Regions from separate parts of the Hungatella sp. L36 genome, predicted to be linked through region 1. Evidence: a T-box and tRNA genes for the amino acid it is inferred to sense, from the RefSeq annotation. Region 1 holds a T-box; the other holds one or more tRNA genes.
What was found. A T-box is a leader RNA that pairs with one kind of tRNA and senses whether it is charged. The one in region 1 lies ahead of leuS (leucine--tRNA ligase), so its partner is inferred to be a tRNA-Leu.

Region 1 (7,644 bases):
TGACAATCCTGGTCTCTTCATCGACGCTCGTCACCAGCTTTTTCATGTACTCCTCGGACACCTTGACACAGCCCGAGGTTCCGATGTCAGCCGCTCCATTCATGCAGTGCAGAAAGATGGCGGAACCCTTCCCAGGCACGCGGTCACTGTTGTAGTCGAGCGCCAGTCCATAGTTGTAGAACGGAACCATGGCGGCCATATGCTCCGCCGACTTCCAGTCTTTTTTTGTGCTGCTGGAATCCACCAGCTGGTTATAATGGCTGCTGCCAGGATCATCCACCCAGTAATCGGTATCCGTCAGCTGGTGATACGGCAGAATACTGCCCGGATTTTCCTTCACGCCAAAGGCCATGGTAAAACGGTACGTTCCGAGGGGAGTCTTCTTATCCCCTTCCTTCTTATCGCCCGTCGCTCCGTTCTTTCCATATCTCCCCGCAGTCACAAATTCTTCCGTCCAGATGCCCTTCTCATCCTTCGTATGATAGGAAAGCCTGATATCCGCCTCCCCCTGTCCCACCACCAGGATCAGACTGTCCGTTTCCGAGGCGGCCGGTATATTTCCCATAAGTTCCTGCTCCTTAGCAGACTCCTCTGTGTTGATATCCTTCAGGCCGATTCCAGGACCTGTCTCCTCTTTTCCGTTTATCCCATCCACGGCCTGTCCAGCCAAACGTCCATCTGTCTGACCGTATACAGCCGTTCCGGCGGCGCCGGCGTACGCAAAAAGGACCGCCCCTGTTATGACCAGCAAATATTTCTGATATCGTCTCATTCGTAAATTCCTCCGATTATCATATCTTATGCTGTCATTATACACGGTACGGTCCCTTTTGTCATGCCTGAACGGCTATTTTAATCTTACAACATGCTGACAATATATGTACACATTCTTAATTTTTTTAGCCTGCTCTCCTTCTTCCCCCAAAATGATCGGCTGTGTGCCGGATGGTGTAATGTACAGCTTAAATGCAATTCCATCCTGACCTACCTTCATCTGCCTGACCGGACGGTACTCGAACGTCCTGCGCTCGATTCCCAGATATTCGTAAATGGCATTCTCCAAATCCTTGTCTTCAAAGCATTTGGCAATATCCTCTTCCGCATTCATATCCAGAATAGCTTTCGCTTCATCAAACTTCAGATTTGTAAACCGGAAATCCCCGTCTCCCAGTATATAGGCCAGAGTCTCATTATCAAGAAGCAACAATGGGTAACCTACGCTCGACTGCTCCATAAAATACCTCCTTATCTCCGTTTATTATAACAAATTTCTCAATTATCTGCTATTACTATTATCATATCTATTTTTCTTTCATTTGTCAATATTTTCTGATTCTTTTGTATTTGTTCGTTAATTATCAAACTATTATGTTTGATTTATTCTCACAGCAGGAATCAAAGCAAAAATCACAGCAAAAGACACCCTTCGGCTGCCGCCTCCGGGTGTCTGTAACTGCTATTTGCAAACAATATTGATAATTCTTCCAGGAACATAGATTTCCTTGACAATCGTCCCAGTCAATTTGTCCATAACCAGCGCCTTGCCGGCCTCGATCGCATCCTCTTTGGCTGTACCGGCCGGAAGCGTTACGACCGCTTTCGTCTTTCCATTCACCTGCACGGCCACGGAAATCTCATCTTCCTTCATGGCTTCCTCATCGCATACCGGCCACTGGGCATGGAATACCGTATCGCTTCCTCCCAGCTGCTGCCACAATTCCTCCCCGATATGAGGTGCGAACGGTGCAAGCAGAATCACAAAGGTGCGGAGCGTCTCCCTGTCGATTCCTCCGGTCTTCTTCGCCAGCTCGATGAATTTGTTGTTATACTCCATAAATCCGGAGATTACCGTGTTTAAGTTGAACTGGTTAAACCGCTGTTCGATATCAAAGATCAGCTTATTGCGGAGACGCACCATCTCTCTCGTCGGTTCGGTCTCCTTATCCTTGCTGTCCATGACGAGATTCCAGAAACGGTTTAAGAAACGGCTGACGCCTTCGATTCCTCTGTCGTCCCATTCCGCGTCCAACTCCGGCGGACCGACGAAGAGTTCGTACATTCTCAGGGAATCACAGCCGTAATCACGGACCAGTTCATCCGGAGATACTACATTTCCCTTGGATTTGCTCATCTTGATACCGTTCTTGCCGGTGATCATGCCCTGGTTAAACAGCTTTGTAAACGGTTCGTCGAAATCGATGACGCCGATATCACAGAGGAATTTCGTGTAGAACCTGGAGTAGAGCAGATGAAGCACCGCGTGCTCCACGCCTCCGATATACATATCGACAGGAAGATATTTATCCGCCTTTTCGCGAGAAACAAGCTCCTTCTCGTTATGGCTGTCCACATAGCGCAGGAAGTACCAGGAGGAACCGGCCCACTGCGGCATGGTGTTCGTTTCCCGCCTGGCCGGAGCGCCGCAGACCGGACAGGTGGTGTTCACCCACTCGTCGATGGCAGCCAGCGGAGATTCTCCCGTTCCCGTCGGCTGATAGCTTTCCACCTCCGGCAGAGTTAAGGGAAGCTGATCCTCCGGAACCGGGACATTGCCGCAGTGCGGACAGTGGATAATCGGAATCGGTTCGCCCCAGTAGCGCTGTCTCGAAAATACCCAGTCGCGCAGCTTGTAATTGACCGTTTTCTTACCGATTCCACGCTCTTCAATCATCACGGGGGCTTCCTTCTTTAAGACGGAAGACTCCATTCCGTTCCACTCGCCGGAATTGATCATAATTCCGCTCGCCTCAGTATAGGCCTGTGTCATATGCCCGATCTCCACTCCGTCTTTCGCAATAACCTGAATAATCGGAAGATCGAATTTCTTTGCAAATTCAAAGTCTCTGTCGTCGTGAGCCGGCACGCACATGATGGCTCCCGTGCCGTAATCGGCCAGCACATAGTCGGAGAGCCAGATCGGCACCTTTGCACCATTTATCGGGTTGACGGCGTAGCTGCCCGTAAATACACCCGTTTTTTCCTTATCCTGAAGACGGTCCACATTCGACTTCATGGAGGCTTCATAGATATACTTCTCTACCGCCTCCTTCGTCTCCGGCACGGCGAGACCGGCCGCCAGCTCATGCTCCGGGGCCAGTACCATGAAGGTCGCGCCGTACAGCGTATCCGGCCTGGTCGTATAGACTTTAATCGCTTCTTCCCGTCCGTCCACTTTGAAATCCACTTCTGCGCCGTAGGACTTGCCGATCCACTCTGTCTGCATCTTCTTGACCTTCTCCGGCCAGTCCAGCTTATCCAGGTCATCCAGCAGCCGGTCCGCGTAGGCGGTAATCTTTAACATCCACTGCCTTAAGTTTTTCTTCGTAACCGGTGTCTGGCAGCGTTCACAGCAGCCGTTCACCACCTCTTCGTTGGCAAGGCCTGTCTTACAGGAGGGGCACCAGTTAATCGGGAATTCCTTCTCATAGGCCAGCCCCTTCTTAAACATCTGTACGAAGATCCACTGCGTCCATTTATAGAATCCGGGGTCGGTCGTGTTGACCTCCATATCCCAGTCATATACCGCGGCGATCTCATTGATCTGACGCTTGATGTTGGCTACATTCTCAGCCGTGGATTTGGCCGGATGAACGCCCATCTTGATCGCATAGTTTTCCGCCGGAAGGCCAAAGGCATCCCAGCCCATCGGATGGATGACGTAGTGTCCCTTTAAAATCTGATACCTGCTCCAGACGTCGGAGATCACATATCCCCTCCAGTGTCCCACATGAAGTCCGCTCCCCGACGGATACGGAAACATATCGAGACAGTAATACTTCGGTTTCTTCCCGTCATTGATATTTACGGGATTCTTTTTCCAGTTTTCGCGCCACTTCTTTTCAATTGCGCTGTGATTGTATGATGATGCCATAACAAACCATTCTCCTTCCTGATAAAAAACTAAATCCGGCTCCCTGGAATTCCGCAAAATACAGAGTCCGGCGAGCAGGACTCTCGCGCCGGAGCGCGGCCGCTTCAGCGGCCATACTTCCTTAGCGCGGAGTGCCCAGCCTCCCGGAGGTTTTTTTATTTCATAGGACAAACTTTCCAATGAAATAAAAAACGCGTCTCCACCGTCCAGGCCGTTCAGGCCATAACGATAGAGACGCGGATTCCTTCCACGCGGTACCACTCTATTTCATACAGAAGCTGTATGCACTTATCGGATACGCATTCATATCCTTCCCCCGATAACGGCTGGGATGCCGGCCGCACCTACACAAAAGCAGCGCTTCCTTCAGTGAGCAACTCCAAGGCGAGTTCAGCCATCCTTCCCAACCGGCTCGCACCATACGCCGGCTCTCTGCATGTTCCAGACCGCTTACTGTTCCTCTTCACAGTATTTATGCTAACTATGAATGTATCACACTTGTCGGAACGTGTCAACCGCTATTTATCATTTCCCTGCAACTCCCACTCCCGCTTAGGAAAACAGAAACAGTCCCACGGAGACAAAGAAAAAGAGGATCATGCCCAGATTTAAAAACAGGGTCTCGAACCGCCTTCCTCTCGGGATCGCCAGCATCGCGGGTTTTAAGCGGATCTCACGGCGGTAAAGGATCAGGAATACGACTCCCAGTACAACGGCCGCGATCATGAAGATGCCATAGGCCATGGCAAACCAGATATTATCCGCTGCATGAAGCGCTACGATCGACCCCATAAAATTAATCACCGCATGGAATATTATGGTATAACGAAGCTTTCCTGTGTTGATGTAGACGTATGCAAACACGACGCCCAGCCCAAAGGCATAGAAAAACTGATAGAAATTCCCATGGCTGAGCCCGAATAAGACTCCCGACAGAATGATAGCCACCCGGTCGCCGTAATGAGCCACCCGGTCGATCAGCAGCTTCCGGTACAGAAGCTCCTCAAATATGGGAGCGGCCACCACCGTCAACAGGAAAATTACCCACGTATCCAGATTCTCGATCAGCTCGTTTACCGGATTTAAGAGAGGCTTGCCCTGGATTCCATTCACGATGCTCATGAGGACGGTTCCTATAATATTTCCGATGTACATAATGCTGATGCAGGCAAAAAAAGCGACCACCAGCCGCCCAGCGCCGAACGGCTGCCTCTGAGGCCTGCACGGCGTTCTCATGTCTTTCACAATGAGCCAGCATATCAGCGTTCCGAACAAATACATGGGAATCGAGCCCAGGAGCACGATCCACGTATTCCAGTCCCCCTTCCACCCCATTTTTTCAAGAACTCCGAGTATCAGCCCCGCCTCCGCCTGTACCATAAGTCCCACCAGCAGAAAGGCCGCGTATCCCACTCCGAGCCTTGAACACGTTTTCTTTATTTCTCTTAAGTAATCCATCCGGTCACTACCTCCTGACTCTTCTTACCATCACGTTTCCAAGTTTATCACATCTGTCTCATGTTGACAAGAAATCTCAGGGGAAAGGAGAAAACCTGCGCAGGCCGGGAACGAAAATGAGGCGGAACGAGTTTCCGTTCCGCCTCTCATTATCTTTATTCTTTTTCTTATGCCTCGGTTCTGTCAACCTTGGAAGCACGCTCTTCCACTTCACGCTTCTGAACATCGCCAGGAGCCTGCTCGTAGCGGCTGAACTCATATTCATACGTTCCCATACCGCCTGTCATGGAGCGGAGGTCTGTATTGTATCCAAACAGCTCAGACATCGGAACATCGGCTTCGATGATCTGCTTGCCGTTATGGTTGGAATTCATCCCCAGTACACGGCCGCGTCTGCGGTTTAAGTCACCCATAACATCACCGGTGAACTTATCCGGAACAGTAACCTTTAAGGAGGCAATCGGCTCTAACAGAACCGGGTTCGCTTCCATAAAGCCCTTCTTAAACGCCAGGGTGGCCGCCATCTTAAACGCCATCTCGGAGGAGTCTACCGGGTGGTAGGAGCCGTCTGTCAGCGTCGCCTTCAGTCCGACAACCGGATAGGCTGCGAGAGGTCCTCTTAAGATACACTCTGCAACACCCTTTTCAACAGCCGGGAAGTAGTTCTTCGGAACAGCGCCGCCGAATACAGTCTCCTCGAATACGTAAGGTGTCTCTAAATCGCCGGATGGCTCAAAGGTCATCTTAACGTCGCCAAACTGTCCATGTCCGCCTGACTGCTTCTTATACCTTCCCTGAACCTCAACTTTCTTTCTGATGGTCTCACGGAACGCAAATTTCGGTTTGCTTAACTCGATCTCTACTTTATAGCGGTTTAACAGCTTGCTGACTACAACGTCCAGCTGCTGATCACCGATTCCGTATAACAGGGACTGATGGTTCTCTGTATCGGTAACTGCCTTTAAGGTCCAGTCTTCTTCTGTCAGCTTCGACAATGCGCTGGATACCTTGTCATCATCGCCCTTTGTCTTCGGTTTGTAACGCATATACGTATACGGCGTGGAAATCTCCGGCTTATGGTATACGATCGGCGCGGAACGGAGCGCAATGGTATCTCCCGTCTGGGTTACGGATAACTTGGATACGGCGCCGATATCGCCGGCCTTTAATTCCGGAACCTCGATCACGTCTTTTCCTCTGAGCAGATAGATCTTTCCGATCTTCTCCTCTGTATCCTTGTTTACGTTATAGATATTGGAATCCGGTTTTAAGGTACCGGTACAAATCTTCATCAGAGAGTATTTGCCGATAAACGGGTCCACAATCGTCTTAAATACACGGGCGGAAAGTGATACGTTATCGTTATATTTGGCCGTAAAGCGCTCTCCTGTGGATACGTCCACACCGATACACTCGTAACGGTCTGGAGTCGGGAAGTACTTGTCGATTCCCTGAAGCACCATCTTCGCACCCTGTGCGTTAATGCCGGAGCCCAGCATAACCGGTACGATATTACCTTCTATTACATGTTCCCGAAGTGCAGAAGAAATCTCTTCCTGAGTGAACTCATCGCCTGAGAAGTAGCGTTCCATATACTCTTCGCTCGTCTCCGCAACAGCCTCCATCAGCGCTTCACGCGCAATCCCCAGGTTCTTCTGTGAATATTCAGGAATCTCACATTCTTCATAGTCACTGTTCACCGTGAATCTGCGGCCCGCCATCTTTACGACGTTGACAAATCCCACGAACTTTTCATTCTCACGAATCGGAAGATGGAACGGTGCAATCTTTCTGCCGAACTCTTTTTCCAGTCTCAGCAGCAGTTCACGGTAGCTTGCATGATCGTCATCCATATTCGTTACAAAAATAATACGCGGCAGCTTATACTTTTCACAAAGTTCCCATGCCTTATATGTACCAACCTCTATGCCTGCCTTGCAGTTCACTACGATAACCGCGGCGTCTGCAACGCTGATTGCTTCTTCTACTTCACCAACAAAATCGAAATAACCCGGCGTATCCAGCAAGTTAATCTTGATCGGACCGTCTTCACCCTGATACTCCAGCGGAATCAGAGTTGTGGAAATGGAGAACTGTCTCTTAATCTCTTCCTTATCATAATCGCTGATGGTGTTTCCATCGGTGATCTTTCCCATTCTGCTGACAGCTCCTGTAATCAGTGCCATCGCCTCTGCGAGTGTCGTCTTACCCGCGCCTCCGTGGCCGAGTAATACAACGTTACGGATTTGTTTGGTTCCATACACGTTCATAAACATTCCTCCTGTTCAGTATTTAAGTCTATGAGGATATTTTAC
Region 2 (7,644 bases), on a different contig from region 1:
CTAAAAAGGAGGAGAGACTATGATAAAAAGATATTTGGCGGGGATCGCATTACTGACTGTTATCACCATGAGCGGATGTTCCGCAAAAGTTCAGGAAACAACGGCGGATGCCGGCACCACACCGGCTGCCAGCGCACCGGCCGCCGAGGCTGCTGCGGACTCAGGAGCCGCTTCCGATGTGATTGAGATCGAATTCTGGCATGCGCTGGAAAACCAGTATGAGGAGACATTAAACCGTGTAGTCGGTGACTTCAACAGCACACACGACAGCATCGTGGTAAAACCCATGTATATCGGGAATTATTCCGCGTTAAACGAGGCCATCGTCTCGGCAAATGCAGCCAATACGAATCTTCCCGGCGTCGCCATGGCCAATATCCCTTATGTCACGGGCTACGGCGCAGGCGGCCTGTGTGAAGACCTGGGGCCTTATATCCAGCGCGACGGATTTGAGATTGACGACTTCGGCGAAGGTCTGATTCAGGCTGCGAAATACGAGGATGTCCAGGTTGCCCTTCCATTTCTCGTATCCACGGAAGTGGTCTATTACAACAGGGATTTAATGAAGGAGTTAGGTCTGGAGATGCCAAAGACCTGGGATGAGATGCCCCAGTTTTTAGAAAAGGCCTCCGATGTCGGCGCGGATGGCAAGACCAACCGCTACGGTATGGTAATCCCCGGCTGGATCACCTGGTACTACGAACCATTCTTTGTCAACAACGGAGTCCAGATGGTTACGCCGGAAGGCAGGACAGACCTGGCCTCTGACAATTCCATAAAACTGGTTTCCCAGTTAAAGGACTGGTGCCAGAAGGGCTACACCTACCTTGCCACAGGAGAAGATGCAGCTTCCGTCATGCGTCAGAACTTTATTGACGGAAAGGCTTTATCCATCGTTTACACCAGTTCCTTATTTGACACCATGGCAGACAGCTGCAGCTTTGATGTCGGGATGGAATGGCTGCCCGGAGGCAAGACAAAGGAGCAGGAATTAGGCGGAAATGTCTTATTCCTCCCGGCCAAGAACGATCAGAAGGTAAAGGACGCCTCCTGGGAATTCCTCTCTTACTTAATGAGCAAGGAGGTCAATATGATCTGGGCTTCCGAGTCCGGATATCTGCCCACCAGAAAATCGGTACAGGAGACCGAGGAAGGCAAGGCCTTCTTGGAGAAGAAGCCGGAGTTCCAGATTATTTTCGACAATCTGGATGTCATCACACCCGGAATTCAGCGCTCCGACTGGAGCCAGGCATCCACCACGTGGAAGAACTGGATGGACGAAATCATTCAGGAGGATCTGGACGTAGAATCCGCTCTAACTGAAATGGCAGAAGAGATAGATGAAATACTGGGGGACTCGTAAAGGAGAACGGCATTGAAGGAACAAAGAGTATCACTGCTTGAAAAGACAGAACTTTTTGTATTGGACATGGATGGAACCTTCTATCTCGGAGAACACATTTTAGAGGGAGCCCTGGAATTTCTGCAGACGCTTAAGGAGACAGGGAGGCGCTATCTGTTCTTCACCAACAATTCCTCTAAGTCCGCCGAGTCCTACATCGAGAAGCTCAGACGCATGGACTGCTCCATCGGCTCCAGCCAGATCATGACCTCCGGCGACGTGATGATCGAATATCTGAAGCATTATTATCCGGAAAAGACCGTCTATCTGCTGGGAACGCCTACGCTGTGCGAAAGCTTTCAAAAGGCCGGCATCCCTCTGACCGAAGAGCGGCCGGACCTTGTGGTGGTGGGGTTTGATACGACGCTTACCTATCACAAGCTGGAACGGGCGTGCAGTTACATCCGGGATGGGGCGGCATTTCTCGCTACCCATCTGGATATCAACTGCCCGACAGAGGACGGATTCATACCTGACTGCGGCTCCTTCTGTGCGGCGATCACGCTGTCCACAGGAAAAACGCCTAAGTATGTGGGAAAACCATTTCCGGAGACCGTCGAGATGATCTTAGAAAAGACGGGCGCCGCCAGGGATCGTACCGCCTTCGTCGGAGACCGCCTGTACACAGACGTGGCCGCCGGCGTAAACAACGGAGCCGCCGGTCTGCTGGTCCTGACGGGGGAGACGAAGAGAGAGGATCTCGATCACGCAAAGGTTCGCCCTGACGGTGTCTACCTCTCCTTAAAGGAAATGGGGGAGCTGTTAAGAGGATAACATTTAATACGGTCCGACAACAGGAACAAGGCGTCCCTGGCACGAATTTTTATGAATAATAAAAAGCTACAAAAGTGAACATTCACTTTTGCAGCTTTTTTTACTGCCGGCGACCGGAATCGAACCGGTACGGGCGATTAGGCCCGCAGGATTTTAAGTCCTGTGCGTCTGCCAGTTCCGCCACGCCGGCATATGGATGGTGGTGGATTCGAACCACCGAAGCAATTTGCAGCAGATTTACAGTCTGTCCCCTTTGGCCACTCGGGAAACCATCCAAAATGCTTTGACAAGCAGTGATTATTTTATCACAGAGAACATAAAAAATCAAGCGGTTTTCATCGGCTGTGCGATTATTTTTTCGTCCTCTTTCTTCCATCCGGATATCCCGCTCTGACTGGCCCGGCCTTCTTCGTCTCTGCCGGACCAATTAAGAGCGTGTTTGAAAATTGCTGTATTAGTGCCGCCGGACCTGGTCCTACACCCGGTCTGTTGCGAGCAGGATGGCGCTGTTGGCGGGCAGGAAGACCGATACCTGGCCGTCTGCGACCTCATAGCTGATTCTGCCCACATTGTATCCTGTCTCGTACGTCAGCATGTGGCGTACCAGCGTATCTCCGTCCGAAAGGCCCAGCTGCCATACCGGAAGCTGGACATCCCGCTCTGTCGCCCGGTTGTTGACAATCACGGCACAGACGCTGTCGCCGCAGAACCGGCCGTACGCGATCAGCTGCCTTCCTGCCAGCAACTGCTTTAAGGAGCCGCGTCTCAAAGCGGCGATCCGGTGATGAAGCCCCGTCATATATTTATGAAATTCAATCAGCTCCAGATTCTCATTGCCCCACGGATACGTTCTCCGGTTATCGGGATCCGTCCATCCGCAGACTCCGGCCTCATCGCCGTAGTAGATGGTCGGCGCTCCCGGCCAGGTCATCTGGATCAATACGGCCTCACGGAATACGCCGTAGTTCACACCCTCGGAAGCCGCCTTGGCCCCTTTCGTGCTGATCCGTCCCACCGTCCGGTTCGTCCTCGTTAAGAAACGGGAGTGATCGTGGTTGGACAGTTCGTTCATGGCCACCATCATGGAATTCGTCATCATCCGGCTCATATGGTAATTCATGGAGCGGAAAAAGCTCTCTCCATCCCCGTAGAGATTGGGATTACTCTCATCACTGTGCTTCTCCATGCCTGTCAGAAACCAGGTTACAGGCTCCATAAACGCGTCATAGTTCATCACGGTGTCCCACTGGTCTCCTGCCAGCCAGCTGGAGGGGTCGCCGTAGTGCTCTGCCAGAACGATCGCCTTTGGATTGGCTTCCTTCACCGCGTTTCGGAAATCCCGCCAGAACTGGTGGTTGTACTCGCTGCTGTGGCCTAAATCGGCGGCGACATCAAGTCTCCAGCCGTCCACGTTGTACGGCGGAGAGACCCACTTACGGGCAATCTTCATGATGTATTCATACAGCTTCGGTGATTCCTCATAGTTTAGCTTCGGCAGCGTGGAGTGGCCCCACCAGCCATCGTAGGAATCGTTGCAGGGCCATGCGTCATCCTTGTAGAACTTAAAAAACGTATGGTACGGGCTGTCCTCCGACACATACGCCCCAGCTTCATAGTCGCCGGACATCTGGTAAAGCAGTTCTCCGTCCAGCCATTTGTTAAAGGAACCGCAGTGGTTAAACACGCCGTCCAGGATGACCTTCATCCCGCGGCGGTGGACCTCAGCCACAAACCGCGCAAAAAACGCGTCACTGGCCTCCAAATTCTCCTTTGCCGTGCTTCTTACCATATACTTGGTCGCCTGGCGGTTATCGGCGGAACCGCGCTTCAGCGGCTCTCCGCCGTCCTTCACAATCACGCCGTAATGCGGATCAATATGGTCATAATCCTGGCAGTCATACTTGTGGTTGGATGGCGACACGAAAATCGGGTTGAAATAGATGACATCCACACCCAGATTCTGGATATAATCCAGCTTATCCCATACGCCCTGCAGGTCACCGCCGTAGAAGCAGCCCACGTCCATCTGGCTGGGATATTTGCTCCAATCCGACACATGCATGACATTCTGGTCTATATAAAAATACTCGTTATCCACGACATCATTGGACGGATCGCCATTGCAGAACCGGTCCACGTAGATCTGATACATGATGGCGCCCTTGGCCCAGTCCGGGGTGCTAAATCCCGGAGCGATCCGGAAATGAAAACACTCCTGATTATCCATCGTCGCCCCCAGCCGGTTGTAGTAACAGGCCTCGCTGCCTTTTACTACTTTAAAGCTGTAGCTGATTCTTTCCCTGCCGACTGTAATCTTATATTCATAGTAATCAAATAGGCCGTCGGAATCTGACTTCTCCATAACGGCTTCCTTCCTGCTGCCATCTTCTATATAATATACATAATCCACATTATCCCTTGCGGTCCGGAAACGTAAGTATACGTCGTCTCCTTCTAAAGGCTCTGTGGGAAATCGGAAATTTTCTGTCTCGTCGGTAAATAACGCCTCTCTGTTTAACGCCTCTGCCTGGAAGCACATACGGTTATCCTTCCCTTTCTCATTTACTCCTGTATCTATTTTATCTGATCAGGCCTAAATATACAACCCCGCGGGCTCTTAGTTTCTTCATTTTTTCATGCCCAATCCCTCGTTTTCTTTCAACCTTTTCCATATTCCCTGTTATGGGCAGAACAAAGAGTCCGGCGCGGAGTGCGCATCCTCCCGGAGGGCTTTTATTTCATAGGACAAACTATCCTATGAAATAAAAAACGGTCAGCGGGGGAGCTGACCGTTTTTCGGAGAAGGTATTTCGTTTCTTATGGGGTGTAGCAAAAACTATATAATGTATTGGGGGGGGTTTACGATTAATAATATATCATGCTTTCAGAAATAAGTGTGCACAAACATCATTTTTTTCATTCCTGTTTTTTCGTCATTTTTGATTTCTCCCCATTTTACAGACAAAAAAATGCAGGCGCCCAGCGCCAATCTTAGGCATTTTACCGGGCATCTGCATATTTCTGCATATTTCTGATCCGCAAAGTGTTTCTGCTGACGTTTGTTTATTTAAATCTCTGCCGGGAACAGGCTTTCAAACTCCTGCTGGCCAATCTTCTCTTTCTCAATCAAAAGCTGGGAACAGGAATGAAGTACATCCTCATGCTTCATGATGATATCCTTCGCCTTGGTGTAGCAGTCATCGATGATGCGCTTCACTTCGCTGTCGATCGCGTTGGCAACCTCGTTGCCGTAGCTCTTGGTGTGAGCCAGATCGCGGCCGATGAAGACCTCGTCGCCGTCATTGTCGTAGTTAATCATACCGACACGGTCAGACATACCGTACTGGGTCACCATGGAACGGGCCGTCGCTGTCGCCTGCTTAATATCCTGGGATGCACCGGTGGTAATATCGCCGAAGACCAGTTCTTCTGCGATTCTGCCGCCTAAATCCACCATAATATCCTGCAGCATCTTTCCCTTCGTGTTAAACATCCGGTCGCTCTCCGGCAGAGGCATGGTATAACCCGCCGCACCGATGCCTGTAGGAATGATGGAAATGGTATGAACCGGTCCCTCATCCGGAAGCACATGGAACAGGATCGCGTGACCGGCCTCGTGATACGCCGTAATCTTCTTCTCCTTATCGGAGATGACCTTGCTCTTCTTCTCCGCGCCGATTCCAACCTTGACAAACGCCTTGTTGATGTCCGCCTGGCTGATAAACTTCCTGTTGTCGCGGGCCGCGTTGATCGCCGCCTCGTTCATCAGATTCTCCAAATCGGCACCGGTAAATCCTGCCGTAGTCTGAGCCACGCGCTTTAAGTCCACGTCCTCTCCCAGGGGTTTCTCCTTGGAATGGACGATTAAGATCTCTTCTCTGCCCTTGACGTCAGGTGTTCCCACTCCGACCTTCCGGTCAAACCGGCCCGGACGCAGAATGGCAGGGTCTAAAATATCCACACGGTTGGTGGCCGCCATGACGATGATGCCTTCATTGACACCGAATCCATCCATCTCGACCAGCAGCTGGTTTAAGGTCTGCTCCCTCTCATCGTGGCCGCCTCCCATACCGGTACCTCTCCGGCGGGCAACGGCGTCGATCTCATCGATAAAGATGATACAGGGCGCGTGTTTCTTGCCTTCTTCAAATAAATCGCGGACTCTCGATGCGCCGACACCGACGAACATCTCCACGAAATCGGAACCCGAAATGGAGAAGAACGGAACTCCCGCCTCCCCTGCCACCGCCTTTGCGAGCAGCGTCTTACCGGTTCCCGGAGGGCCCACAAGCAGAATGCCCTTGGGGATACGCGCTCCGACACTGGTGTATTTCTGTGGATTCTTTAAGAAGTCCACCACCTCGGCCAGTTCTTCCTTCTCTTCTTCCAGGCCGGCGACCTTTCCAAAGTTGACCTTATTGGCATCCTTGGCCAGATGTGCCCGGCTGCGGCCGAAATTCATCATCTTGGCGTTGGCGCCTCCCGATCCCGCTCTGGCGTTCATCAGCATGAACATGCCAACGAGAACCACGGCAGTCAGGATAATCGGAAGAACGATGGTCAGGAAATAATTCTCCTGGGGTACGTTCTCCGTAGTATAGACGATTCCGTTCCTGTCCAGCAGCTCCTGTGCTGCAATGACGTCCGGAACATTCACGACTTTGGCCTGTTCTGCCGATCCGTCGCTTATAATCAGCACGACCTGGCCGGTGGGCGTCTGCTGATTCTGCTTAATAGTCGCTGCGACTACGCTGCCATCCTCGATGGCCTTCATATATTCCTGGTTACTGATTTTCTCATTCTGTCTCGGAAACATGCTTGCTACGATCAGCATGATCACAAGGATCAGAACGAGACCTAACCCTCTAAATGGTTGCTGTTGTTTCAACGGGCTGTCTCCTTATTGCTGTTCTATTACTCCGATATATGGCAAATTCCTGTATTTCTGGTCATAATCAAGACCGTATCCCACGATGAACTGATCCGGTACGGTAAAGCAGGTGTATTTAACCGTAACCTGTTTCTTCACACGGCGTTCCGGCTTATCAAGCAGGGTGCACAGCTCGATGCTTCTCGGGTTTCTCTGCTTCAGGACTTCAATCAGATAAGAAAGCGTATTGCCGGAATCGATGATGTCTTCCACGATCAATACATCCTTTCCCTCGATCGGTTCATCCAAATCCTTTACGATCTTTACGATCCCGCTGGATACGGTGCCTGCGCCATAGCTGGATACAGACATGAAATCCAGGGTCAGCGGCAGGCTGATTCTCTTTGCCAGCTCGCAGGTAAAGAACACTCCGCCCTTTAAGATGCAGATCAGATGAAGGGGTCTGCCTTCGTAATCACTGCTGATTACATCCCCCATCTCCTTGATTCTCTTTGCTACTTCTTCTTCCGATAACAATACACGTATCTTATCATTCATCAATTTTTCCTCCGTCTATTTGTATTTGCAGTACTGTATG

Region 2: it has a tRNA-Leu gene. The T-box ahead of leuS (leucine--tRNA ligase) is inferred to sense a tRNA for this amino acid. The anticodon was not compared.

The regions. Positions count from the first base shown of each region.
Region 1 covers NZ_JACOPC010000001.1:1,055,315-1,062,958, reverse strand. Annotated here, with positions in the region: gene H8S80_RS04590 (L,D-transpeptidase family protein) at 1-772, opposite strand, end outside; gene H8S80_RS04585 (hypothetical protein) at 848-1,234, opposite strand; gene leuS (leucine--tRNA ligase) at 1,457-3,871, opposite strand; T-box leader at 4,099-4,347, opposite strand; gene H8S80_RS04575 (CPBP family intramembrane glutamic endopeptidase) at 4,424-5,329, opposite strand; gene H8S80_RS04570 (elongation factor G) at 5,497-7,599, opposite strand.
Region 2 covers NZ_JACOPC010000014.1:173,368-181,011, forward strand. Annotated here, with positions in the region: gene H8S80_RS26225 (sugar phosphate isomerase/epimerase family protein) at 1-4, shown strand, start outside; gene H8S80_RS26230 (ABC transporter substrate-binding protein) at 20-1,363, shown strand; gene H8S80_RS26235 (HAD-IIA family hydrolase) at 1,376-2,176, shown strand; tRNA gene H8S80_RS26240 (tRNA-Leu) at 2,281-2,366, opposite strand; tRNA gene H8S80_RS26245 (tRNA-Tyr) at 2,370-2,451, opposite strand; gene H8S80_RS26250 (glycoside hydrolase family 13 protein) at 2,652-4,715, opposite strand; gene ftsH (ATP-dependent zinc metalloprotease FtsH) at 5,244-7,064, opposite strand; gene hpt (hypoxanthine phosphoribosyltransferase) at 7,077-7,604, opposite strand; gene tilS (tRNA lysidine(34) synthetase TilS) at 7,597-7,644, opposite strand, start outside.